2 regions of the Pseudomonas sp. 3B-A001-10F genome follow, and region 1 is predicted to be linked to the other one. Evidence: predicted binding sites of a transcription regulator. Region 1 holds the regulator's gene; the other holds the start of a gene.
What was found. Region 1 encodes sigma-54, which starts transcription at its own class of promoters, with help from an activator protein. Its sites were predicted from a motif close to ANTGGCATNNANNTTGCTNT; they were not measured.
Positions count from the first base shown of each region.

Region 2: a site for sigma-54 is predicted at 1,489-1,508, ahead of AC0ZWN_RS19605 (flagellar basal body rod protein FlgF). Genes of this name have one in related genera too.

Region 1 is NZ_JBQYFW010000032.1:10,376-15,743, forward strand. Features, by position in the region: gene lptC (LPS export ABC transporter periplasmic protein LptC) at 1-180, shown strand, start outside; gene lptA (lipopolysaccharide transport periplasmic protein LptA) at 167-712, shown strand; gene lptB (LPS export ABC transporter ATP-binding protein) at 712-1,437, shown strand; gene AC0ZWN_RS23340 (RNA polymerase factor sigma-54) at 1,625-3,118, shown strand; gene hpf (ribosome hibernation-promoting factor, HPF/YfiA family) at 3,192-3,500, shown strand; gene ptsN (PTS IIA-like nitrogen regulatory protein PtsN) at 3,512-3,976, shown strand; gene rapZ (RNase adapter RapZ) at 3,979-4,836, shown strand; gene AC0ZWN_RS23360 (HPr family phosphocarrier protein) at 4,852-5,127, shown strand; gene AC0ZWN_RS23365 (ZIP family metal transporter) at 5,222-5,368, opposite strand, start outside.
Region 2 is NZ_JBQYFW010000022.1:81,813-87,180, forward strand. Features, by position in the region: gene AC0ZWN_RS19600 (sigma-54-dependent transcriptional regulator) at 1-1,263, shown strand, start outside; gene AC0ZWN_RS19605 (flagellar basal body rod protein FlgF) at 1,563-2,303, shown strand; gene flgG (flagellar basal-body rod protein FlgG) at 2,349-3,134, shown strand; gene flgH (flagellar basal body L-ring protein FlgH) at 3,187-3,882, shown strand; gene AC0ZWN_RS19620 (flagellar basal body P-ring protein FlgI) at 3,910-4,998, shown strand; gene flgJ (flagellar assembly peptidoglycan hydrolase FlgJ) at 5,010-5,368, shown strand, end outside.

The sequences.
Region 1 (5,368 bases):
ATCCTGATCACGTCCACTCGCATGACCGTGTTCCCGCAGCAGGAATATGCGCAGACCGAGCAACCCGTTAGAATCGACGGCGCTGGCGGTGTATCGACTGGCGTTGGAATGAAAGCGTACCTGAAGGAAAGCAGGATACACCTGCTATCGAACGTAAGAGGACAGTATGAGGCTCGTTAAAACCCTCCCTATTTTGCTCAGTCTGGGCGCAGCACTGGGAAGCGTGAGCGCCTGGGCTCTGCCGAACGATCAGCAGCAACCTATCCGCATTCAGGCCGACGACGCCCAACTGGACGACAAGAACGGCATCGCCACCTATAAAGGTGATGTGATCATCACCCAAGGTTCGATGATCGTTAAAGGCAACACCGTCACCATGACTCGCGCGCCGAATGGAGATATCGACGTAGTGACCTCCGTGGGCAACCTGGCTTATTTCGAGCAGCTGCAAACCCAGGGCGACACCAAACCGGTTCAAGGCTACGGCGTGACGATTCAATACCATGCCCAGCAAAACCGCGTCGTGCTGATCGACAAGGCCAAGGTCGTCGACAAAGACGGCAACGTCACTCAGGGCGAGAAAATCGTCTACGACACCGTGAAGAAACTGGCCAGCGCTGGTCGCGCTACCGGCAGCAAGGTCACCGAAACGCGTCCGCGCATCGACATGGTGATCCAGCCGAAGAAGAAAACCGACGAGAAAACCCAGTAATGGCAACTCTGAAAGCTCAGCACCTGGCCAAGGCCTATAAAAGCCGCCAGGTCGTGCGTGACGTCAGCCTGTCGATCGACAGCGGCCAGATCGTCGGCCTTCTCGGCCCGAACGGTGCCGGCAAGACCACGTGTTTCTACATGATCGTCGGCCTGGTACAGGCCGATCAGGGTCGCGTGCTGATCGACGATCTGGACGTCAGCCACCAGCCGATGCACGGTCGCGCCAAGGCCGGTATCGGCTATCTGCCGCAAGAAGCGTCGATCTTCCGCAAACTGTCGGTGGCCGACAACATCATGGCCATCCTCGAGACCCGTCAGGAGCTCGACAAGGCCGGCCGTCGCAAGGAGCTGGAAAGCCTGCTGCAGGAATTCCACATCAGCCACATCCGCGACAACCTTGGCATGAGCCTGTCCGGTGGTGAACGTCGCCGGGTGGAAATCGCTCGCGCGCTGGCAACGGCACCGAAATTCATCCTGCTCGACGAACCGTTCGCCGGTGTCGATCCGATCTCGGTCGGCGACATCAAGCAGATCATCCACCACCTCAAGGCTAAGGGCATCGGTGTATTGATCACCGACCACAACGTCCGTGAGACGCTGGACATCTGCGAAACCGCTTACATCGTCAACGATGGTCAACTGATCGCCGAAGGCGATGCAGAAACCATCCTGGCCAACGATCTGGTCAAGGAAGTGTATCTGGGCCACGAGTTCCGCTTGTAAGCGTAACAGTGCCCGGTGCGCCGCCCGGGCGCTGTATCGATTCAAGCAGGAATTAATACGCTTTAATTGTTACAGCGCTCTAGGCAAACACTTCAGTTTCAGGCATATAATTTGCTTAAGTTTGGCGCCCCGGCGCCCTGTAGTGGATGGCGCATAGCGCCGGCGAATAAGGTGTTAAGCCCCTGCCATGAAACCATCGCTAGTCTTGAGAATGGGCCAGCAGCTGACGATGACACCGCAGCTGCAACAGGCCATCCGCCTGCTCCAATTGTCGACCCTGGATCTGCAACAGGAAATCCAGGAGGCGCTGGAATCCAATCCGATGCTCGAACGCCAGGAAGAAGGCGAAGACTTCGACAATTCCGACCCCATGGCCGACAACGCCGAACAGAAGCCCAACACCGAGATCCAGGAACCCTCGTATCAGGAAACCGCGCCCACGGTGGACAACCTGGAGGAAGGCGACTGGAGCGAGCGTATCCCCAACGAACTGCCGGTCGATACCGCCTGGGAAGACGTCTATCAGACCAGCGCCAGCAGCCTGCCCAGCAGCGATGACGACGAATGGGACTTCACCACCCGCACGTCCGCCGGCGAGAGCCTGCAAAGCCACCTGTTGTGGCAGCTGAACCTGGCACCGATGTCCGACACCGATCGCCTGATCGCCGTCACCCTGATCGATTGCATCAACAATCAGGGCTACCTGGACGAAACCCTCGAAGAAATCCTCGAGGCGTTCGATCCGGAACTCGACATCGAACTCGATGAAATCGAAGCCGTCCTGCACCGCATTCAGCAATTCGAACCCGCTGGTATTGGCGCGCGCAACCTTAGTGAATGCCTGCTGCTTCAATTGCGTCAGCTACCCGCCAAGACGCCTTGGCTGGCTGAAGCGAAACGTTTGGTCAGCGATTACATCGACCTGCTCGGCAGCCGCGATTACAGCCAGTTGATGCGCCGCATGAAGCTCAAGGAAGACGAGCTGCGCCAGGTCATCGAACTGGTGCAAAGCCTCAATCCGCGCCCTGGCTCGCAAATCGAATCCACTGAAGCCGAATACGTTGTCCCTGACGTCATCGTGCGCAAGGACAACGAGCGCTGGCTGGTCGAGCTGAATCAGGAATCGGTGCCGCGTCTGCGCGTCAACGCCCAGTACGCCGGTTTCGTCCGCCGTGCCGACACCAGCGCCGACAACACCTTCATGCGCAATCAGTTGCAGGAAGCCCGCTGGTTCATCAAGAGCCTGCAGAGCCGCAACGAAACCCTGATGAAAGTAGCCACCCAGATCGTCGAGCATCAGCGCGGCTTTCTGGAGTACGGCGACGAGGCCATGAAGCCGTTGGTTCTGCACGACATCGCTGAAGCGGTCGGCATGCACGAATCGACCATTTCCAGGGTGACAACGCAGAAATTCATGCATACCCCGCGCGGTATTTATGAACTGAAATACTTTTTCTCCAGCCACGTCAGCACCTCCGAAGGCGGCGAATGCTCGTCCACGGCGATCCGCGCGATCATCAAAAAACTGGTTGCCGCGGAAAATCAGAAAAAGCCGTTGAGTGACAGCAAGATCGCTGGTTTACTGGAGGCACAAGGCATTCAGGTGGCTCGCCGCACCGTCGCCAAGTACCGCGAATCCCTCGGGATCGCGCCTTCGAGCGAACGCAAGCGGTTGATGTAAGCCACGTTACAGCGTTCCAGTGGCAGGCTATCCAGCCTGCCGCTTTATGCACTGGCAACGAAGGAGAAGCTGTATGCAAGTCAACATCAGTGGACACCAACTGGAAGTGACCGAACCTCTGCGCACCTACATCAACGAAAAACTCGACCGATTAGAGCGCCATTTCGACAAGATCACCAACGTGCAAGTCACGATGTGCGTCGAAAAGCTGAAGCAGAAAATCGAAGCCACCTTGCATATTCCCGGCGGAGAAGTGGTTGCCAATGCCGAGCATGACGACATGTATGCCGCCATTGACCTACTGACCGACAAGCTGGATCGTCAACTCAAAAAGCATAAGGAAAAGACCCAGAGCCTCCTCCAGGGCGCGACCGGTCGATAACCCCCCATTCCATGATCCGACTTGAAAGTATCCTGACCCCCGGCCGTTCCCTTGTGAACGTGCCGGGCGGCAGTAAAAAGAAAGCCCTCGAACAAATTGCCAACCTGATCGCCCGCGAAGTGGCGGATCTGGAGATGCAAGATGTCTTCGAGGCGTTGATTGCCCGTGAAAAACTCGGCTCCACCGGTTTTGGCAACGGCATCGCCATTCCTCACTGCCGCCTCAAGGGTTGCACAGCACCGATCAGTGCGCTGATGCACCTTGATGCTCCGATTGATTTCGACGCCATTGACGGCGCACCGGTTGACCTGCTGTTTGTTTTGCTGGTCCCGGAGGCTGCCACCGATGCGCACCTGGAGCTGCTGCGCCAGATCGCCAGCATGCTCGATCGCAAGGAAGTGCGTGAAAAACTGCGCAGCGCTCCAAGCAATGAAGCGTTGTATCAGGTTGTCCTGGACGAGCAGAACGGGCACTAATCATGCGCTTGATCATCGTCAGTGGCCGTTCCGGCTCGGGTAAAAGTACGGCTCTGGATGTCCTTGAGGACAACGGCTATTACTGCATCGACAACCTGCCTGCAGGCTTGCTGCCGGAACTGGCCGAACGCGCGCTGATTCACACGGAACTGGCGCAGCCGCTGGTAGCCGTGTCCATCGATGCGCGCAACCTGCCGAGCCACCTGACACGCTTTCCAGAACTGCTTGAAGATGTCCGGGCCAAACACATCCAGTGCGACGTCCTGTATCTGGACGCCGACGAAGAAACCCTGCTCAAGCGTTTCTCCGAAACCCGCCGTCGTCACCCGCTGAGCAACGCCAACCGCTCACTGGCCGAGGCGATCCAGGATGAAACCGCCCTGCTCGGCCCGATCGCCGACCTCGCGGACCTGAAGATCAACACCACCAATCTGAACCTGTACCAATTGCGCGACTCCATCAAGCTGCGTCTGCTGAACCAGCCGGAGCCGGGGACCGCATTTCTGGTCGAGTCCTTCGGCTTCAAGCGCGGCATGCCGGTGGATGCGGATCTGGTGTTCGATGTGCGCTGCCTGCCCAATCCGTACTGGAAGCCGGAACTGCGCGCGCAATCGGGTCTCGATGCGCCGGTGGCTGAATACCTGGCGGCACAGCCGGAGGTCGAAGAAATGTTTCAGGACATCTTCACCTACCTGCACAAGTGGCTGCCGCGCTTCGCCGCGAGCAACCGCGCTTACGTCACCATTGCCATTGGCTGCACCGGCGGGCATCACCGCTCCGTCTACCTGACCGAACGTCTGGGTCAGGCCCTGCAGAAAACCCTGAAGAACGTCCAGGTTCGCCACCGCGACCTCACTTAAAGGATTCACACCGCGATGCCTGCTCTGGAAATCGAAATCATCAACAAGCTGGGCCTGCATGCCCGCGCATCGGCCAAGTTTGTCGGGGTGGCCGGGCAGTATCCGGATTGCACGATCAGAGTGGGCCGCGATAAAGACCACACGGTCGATGGCAAAAGCATCATGGCGATGATGATGCTAGCGGCTGGCAAGGGCACCAAGATCTATCTGAGTACCGAAGGTGAAAAGGATCAGGAGGCGCTGGATGCGCTGGTGGCGTTGATCAACAACTACTTCGACGAAGGCGGCTGACAGCCAAGGTCAAAAGATCGCAGCCTGCGGCAGCTCCTGCATTGGAAAACGTTCCCAGCAGGAACTGCCGCAGGCTGCGGTCTTTTGCTCTGCTTCAACCCAACGCCGTATCCATCACCATCATCAGACAAAACCCGATCAACAGGCCAAGACTGGCCAGTTTGTCATGACCATTGCGTCGCGACTCGGGAATCACTTCATGGGTCACTACCAGCAACATCGCCCCCGCCGCCAGAGCTAG
Region 2 (5,368 bases), on a different contig from region 1:
GGCTCGATCGTGGCGGCCAACCGTGCGGCGGCGCAGTTGCTCGGTGTGCGCGTCGATGAAGTGCCGGGTATTCCGCTGTCGCGTTACGCCGAGGATTTCGATTTGCCAGAGCTGGTGCGCGCCAACAAATCGCGAATCAACGGCATGCGGGTCAAGGTCAAGGGCGACATCTTTCTGGCCGACATCGCGCCGCTGCAATCGGAGCACGACGACAGTGAGGCCATGGCCGGTGCGGTGCTGACCTTGCATCGCGCTGACCGCGTTGGCGAGCGTATCTATAACGTGCGCAAGCAGGAACTGCGTGGCTTCGACAGCATCTTCCAGAGCTCGAAAGTGATGGCCGCCGTGGTGCGCGAAGCACGGCGTATGGCGCCGCTCGACGCTCCGCTATTAATTGAGGGCGAAACCGGTACCGGCAAGGAATTGCTTGCGCGCGCCTGTCACCTCGCCAGTCCGCGTGGGCAGTCGCCGTTGATGGCGCTCAACTGCGCAGGCCTGCCGGAGTCGATGGCCGAGACTGAGTTGTTCGGTTACGGCCCGGGCGCGTTCGAAGGTGCACGCGCCGAAGGCAAGCTCGGGCTGCTGGAATTGACGGCGGGCGGCACGCTGTTTCTTGACGGTGTCGGTGAGATGAGCCCGCGTCTTCAAGTGAAGTTGCTGCGCTTTTTGCAGGACGGTTGCTTCCGCCGGGTCGGCAGTGATGAAGAGGTTTACCTGGATGTGCGGGTCATCTGTGCGACGCAGGTCGACTTGTCGGAGTTGTGCGCGCGCGGCGAGTTTCGCCAGGATTTGTACCACCGCTTGAACGTGCTCTCCCTGCACATCCCGCCGTTGCGCGAATGCCTCGACGGGTTGACGCCGCTGGTCGAGCACTTCCTCGATCAGGCCAGTCGGCAGATCGGTTGCACACTGCCGAAACTGGCGCCGGCGGCGATGGATCGCCTCAGTCATTACCACTGGCCGGGCAACGTGCGGCAACTGGAGAACGTTTTGTTTCAGGCAGTTTCGCTGTGCGATGGCGGCACGGTGAAGGCCGAACATATTCGTCTGCCGGATTATGGCGTGCGTCAGCCGCTTGGCGATTTCTCGCTGGAAGGCGGGTTGGACGAGATTGTCGGGCGATTCGAAAAAGCGGTGCTGGAGCGGTTGTATTCCGAGCATCCGAGCAGTCGGCAGTTGGGTAAGCGTTTGGGGGTTTCGCATACCACCATTGCCAACAAGCTGCGTGAATACGAAGTCGGCAAAGAGTCGGGCAGCACGTGATCGTTCCCACGCTCTGCGTGGGAATGCAGCCCGGGACGCTCCGCGTCCCAAAGCGGACGCAGAGCGTCCATTGAGGTATTCCCACGCGGAGCGTGGGAACGATCATTCGAGGGATTGCCGCCAAGCGGCATAACACCGCCGGTTTTTCGACTTCGATACATTTCAAATTTCCCCTCGCCATCCCCCAAGTCCTTTGTTTGCCGGGCCTTTGTGCGCCAGAAAAAAGTTGGTCTGCAAATTGCTTATGGCTCAGCAGTACAGCGGTGGGCGGCAAACGTCCGGCATGCAGAGGAAAGAGTGTGGACAAGTACCTTTATGTGGCAATGACCGGCGCCAGCCAGAACGCACTGGCGCAGAAGGCTCATGCCAACAACCTGGCGAACATCTCCACCAACGGTTTTCAGCGCGACCTGGAGCAGGCGCGTTCGATGCCGGTGTTCGGTGACAGCTTTCCGGCGCGTGCGTTTGCCATGAGCGAACGGCCCGCCACCGACTTCACTCCGGGCTCGCTGGTGCAGACCGGTCGTGACCTCGACGTTGCGGTCACCGGCAATGGCTGGATCGCCGTGCAGAACCCGAACGGCGGCGAAAGCTACGTGCGCACCGGCAGCCTCAACGTCGACGCCCTCGGCGTATTGCGCGCCGGCAACGGTATGCCGGTGATGGGCAATGGCGGTCCGATCGCCGTGCCGCCCGAGCAGCAGATCGAAGTCGGTGAAGACGGCACCATCAGTATTCGTGCGATGGGCGAAGGCCCTCGTGTCATGGCGGAGGTCGACCGGATCAAGCTGGTCAACCCGGACATCAAGAACATGAACAAGGGCCTCGACGGCTCGATCTATACCAAGGACGGCCAGCCTGCGCCGGCCGATGCCAACGTCAAACTGGTGTCGGGTTTCCTGGAGTCGAGCAACGTCAACGCCGTTGAAGAGATGACCTCGGTGCTGGCCTTGGCCAAGCAGTTCGAGTTGCACGTCAAGATGATGAACACCGCGAAAGACGACGACCAGGCCATGGCTCGGGTCTTGCAGATCAGCTAATTATCAGAACGTCGCGCCGAAAAACAGGCGCACGAGGAGAATCGAATGCTTCCGGCTCTATGGGTTGCCAAAACCGGTCTGTCCGCCCAGGACACCAACCTGACCACCATTTCCAACAACCTGGCGAACGTGTCGACCACGGGTTTCAAGCGTGATCGTGCCGAATTCCAGGACTTGCTCTACCAGATCAAGCGTCAGCCAGGCGCTCAGTCGACTCAGGACAGCGAACTGCCGTCGGGTCTGCAACTGGGTACCGGTGTGCGCATTGTCGGCACCCAGAAAAACTTCACCGCCGGCAGCCTGCAAACCACCGAGCAGCCGCTGGACATGGCCATCGACGGTCGCGGTTTCTTCCAGATCCTGCAGCCGGACGGCACCACGTCCTACACCCGTGACGGTACCTTCCACCTCGATTCCAACGGCCAGATCGTCAACGCCAGCGGTTTCGCTCTGGAACCTGCCATCGTTATCCCGAACGATGCGCAGACCTTCACCGTTGGCCGTGACGGTACTGTGTCGGTGACCATTGCCGGTAACCCGGCAGCGCAAGTGATTGGCAACCTGCAAACCGCCGACTTCATCAACCCGGCCGGTCTGCAAGCAGTGGGTAACAACCTGTTCCTGGAAACTGCCGCTTCCGGCGCGCCGCAAGTCGGCACTCCGGGTCTGGCCGGTTTCGGTACCACCCTGCAGAACACCCTGGAAACCTCCAACGTCAGCACTGTTGAAGAGATGGTCAACATGATCACCACTCAGCGCGCGTACGAGATGAACTCCAAGGTGATCTCCACCGCTGACCAGATGCTCTCGTTCGTAACGCAGAATCTGTAATCAAGTCTATGAGGCGGCCATGAGGTCGCCTGCAACACCGTGAGGTAGGGTCATGAATCGCTTTGTATCTGTTCTGGCATTGAGTGGGGTCGTCTCGCTCGCGGGCTGCGTCGCTCCGACGCCCAAGCCCAATGACCCTTACTACGCCCCGGTGTTGCCGCGCACGCCGTTGCCGGCTGCCGCCAATAATGGCTCGATCTATCAGGCCGGCTTCGAGCAGAACCTGTACAGCGACCGCAAGGCTTTCCGGGTCGGTGACATCATCACCATCACCCTGAACGAGCGCACGCAGGCGAGCAAGAACGCCAATTCGCAGATGGACAAGAACAGTGACAACAAGGTCGGTCTGACCTCGCTGTTCGGCTCCAGCCTGACCACTAACAATCCGATTGGGGGCAACGACCTGAGTCTGAACGCCGGCTATAGCGCCGACCGTTCGACCAAAGGCGACGCCAAGTCCGGGCAGAGCAACAGCCTGACCGGTTCGATCACCGTGACCGTCGCTGACGTGCTGCCCAACGGCATCATCGCCGTGCGTGGCGAGAAGTGGCTGACGCTGAACACCGGTGACGAACTGGTGCGCATCGCCGGCCTGGTGCGTGCCGATGACATCGCCACGGACAACACTGTGTCGTCGACCCGGGTCGCCGATGCACGCATCACCTACTCGGGTACCGGCGCGTTTGCCGATACGAGTCAGCCAGGCTGGTTCGACCGTTTCTTCCTCAGCCCGCTGTTCCCTTTCTAGGTGGCTACGTTGAATTTCAAGAGCCTCATGCTGGCTGCGGCGCTGATGTCCGCAGCCTTTGGTGCCCACGCCGAGCGGCTGAAAGATATCGCCAGCATTTCCGGCGTGCGTTCCAACCAGTTGATCGGTTACGGCCTGGTGGTCGGGCTTAACGGCACCGGCGACCAGACGACGCAAACCCCGTTCACCCTGCAGACCTTCAACAACATGCTCTCGCAGTTCGGCATCAAGGTGCCGCCGGGATCGGGCAACGTGCAGTTGAAAAACGTCGCGGCGGTGTCGATCAGTGCCGACTTGCCGGCGTTCGCCAAACCCGGTCAGCAGGTCGATATCACCGTGTCCTCGATCGGTAACTCCAAGAGCTTGCGTGGCGGTACGCTGTTGCTGACCCCGCTCAAGGGTATCGACGGCAACGTCTACGCAGTCGCTCAGGGCAACTTGGTGGTTGGCGGTTTCGACGCCGAAGGGCGTGACGGTTCGAAGATCACCGTCAACGTTCCGTCGGCCGGCCGTATCCCGGGCGGTGCGTCGGTAGAACGTTCGGTGCCGAGCGGTTTCAACCAGGGCAACAGCCTGACGCTGAACCTCAACCGTTCCGACTTCACCACCGCCAAACGTATCGTCGACAAGATCAACGACATGCTTGGCCCTGGCGTTGCGCAAGCCATCGACGGCGGTTCGATCCGTGTCACTGCGCCGCTCGATCCGAGCCAGCGCGTCGACTACCTGTCGATCCTGGAAAACCTCGAAGTCGATCCGGGTCAGGCGGTGGCGAAAGTCATTATCAACTCGCGTACCGGCACCATCGTCATCGGCCAGAACGTGAAAGTGTCGCCAGCCGCCGTGACCCACGGCAGCCTGACCGTGACCATCACCGAAGACCCGATTGTCAGCCAGCCCGGCCCTCTGTCCAATGGCCAGACCGCTGTCGTGCCGCGCTCGCGGGTGAATGCCGAGCAGGAAGCCAAACCGATGTTCAAGTTCGGCCCGGGCACCACCCTCGACGAAATCGTCCGTGCGGTGAACCAGGTCGGCGCGGCGCCGGGTGACTTGATGGCGATCCTTGAAGCCTTGAAGCAGGCCGGCGCGTTGCAAGCCGACCTGATCGTGATCTGAGGCTGCCCCTTATGGATATGCGCAAAAGCGGTCTGGTCAGCAGCAGCGATTCGGGTTCCTACTCGGACCTCAATCGCCTGAACCAGCTCAAGGTCGGCGACAAGAACAGCGATGCAAACCTGCGCAAGGTGGCGCAGGAATTCGAATCGCTGTTCCTTGGCGAGATGCTCAAGTCGATGCGCTCGGCGACCAACGCCTTGGGTGAAGACAATCCGCTGAACACGCCGGCGGCCAAGCAGTATCAGGAAATGTACGACCAGCAACTGGCCGTTTCCATGTCCCGCGAGGGCGGTGGTATCGGTCTGGCCGACGTGCTGATGCGCCAGATGTCGAAGAACAAACCGCTGGCGCCGGGCGAGGCCGCTGCCGC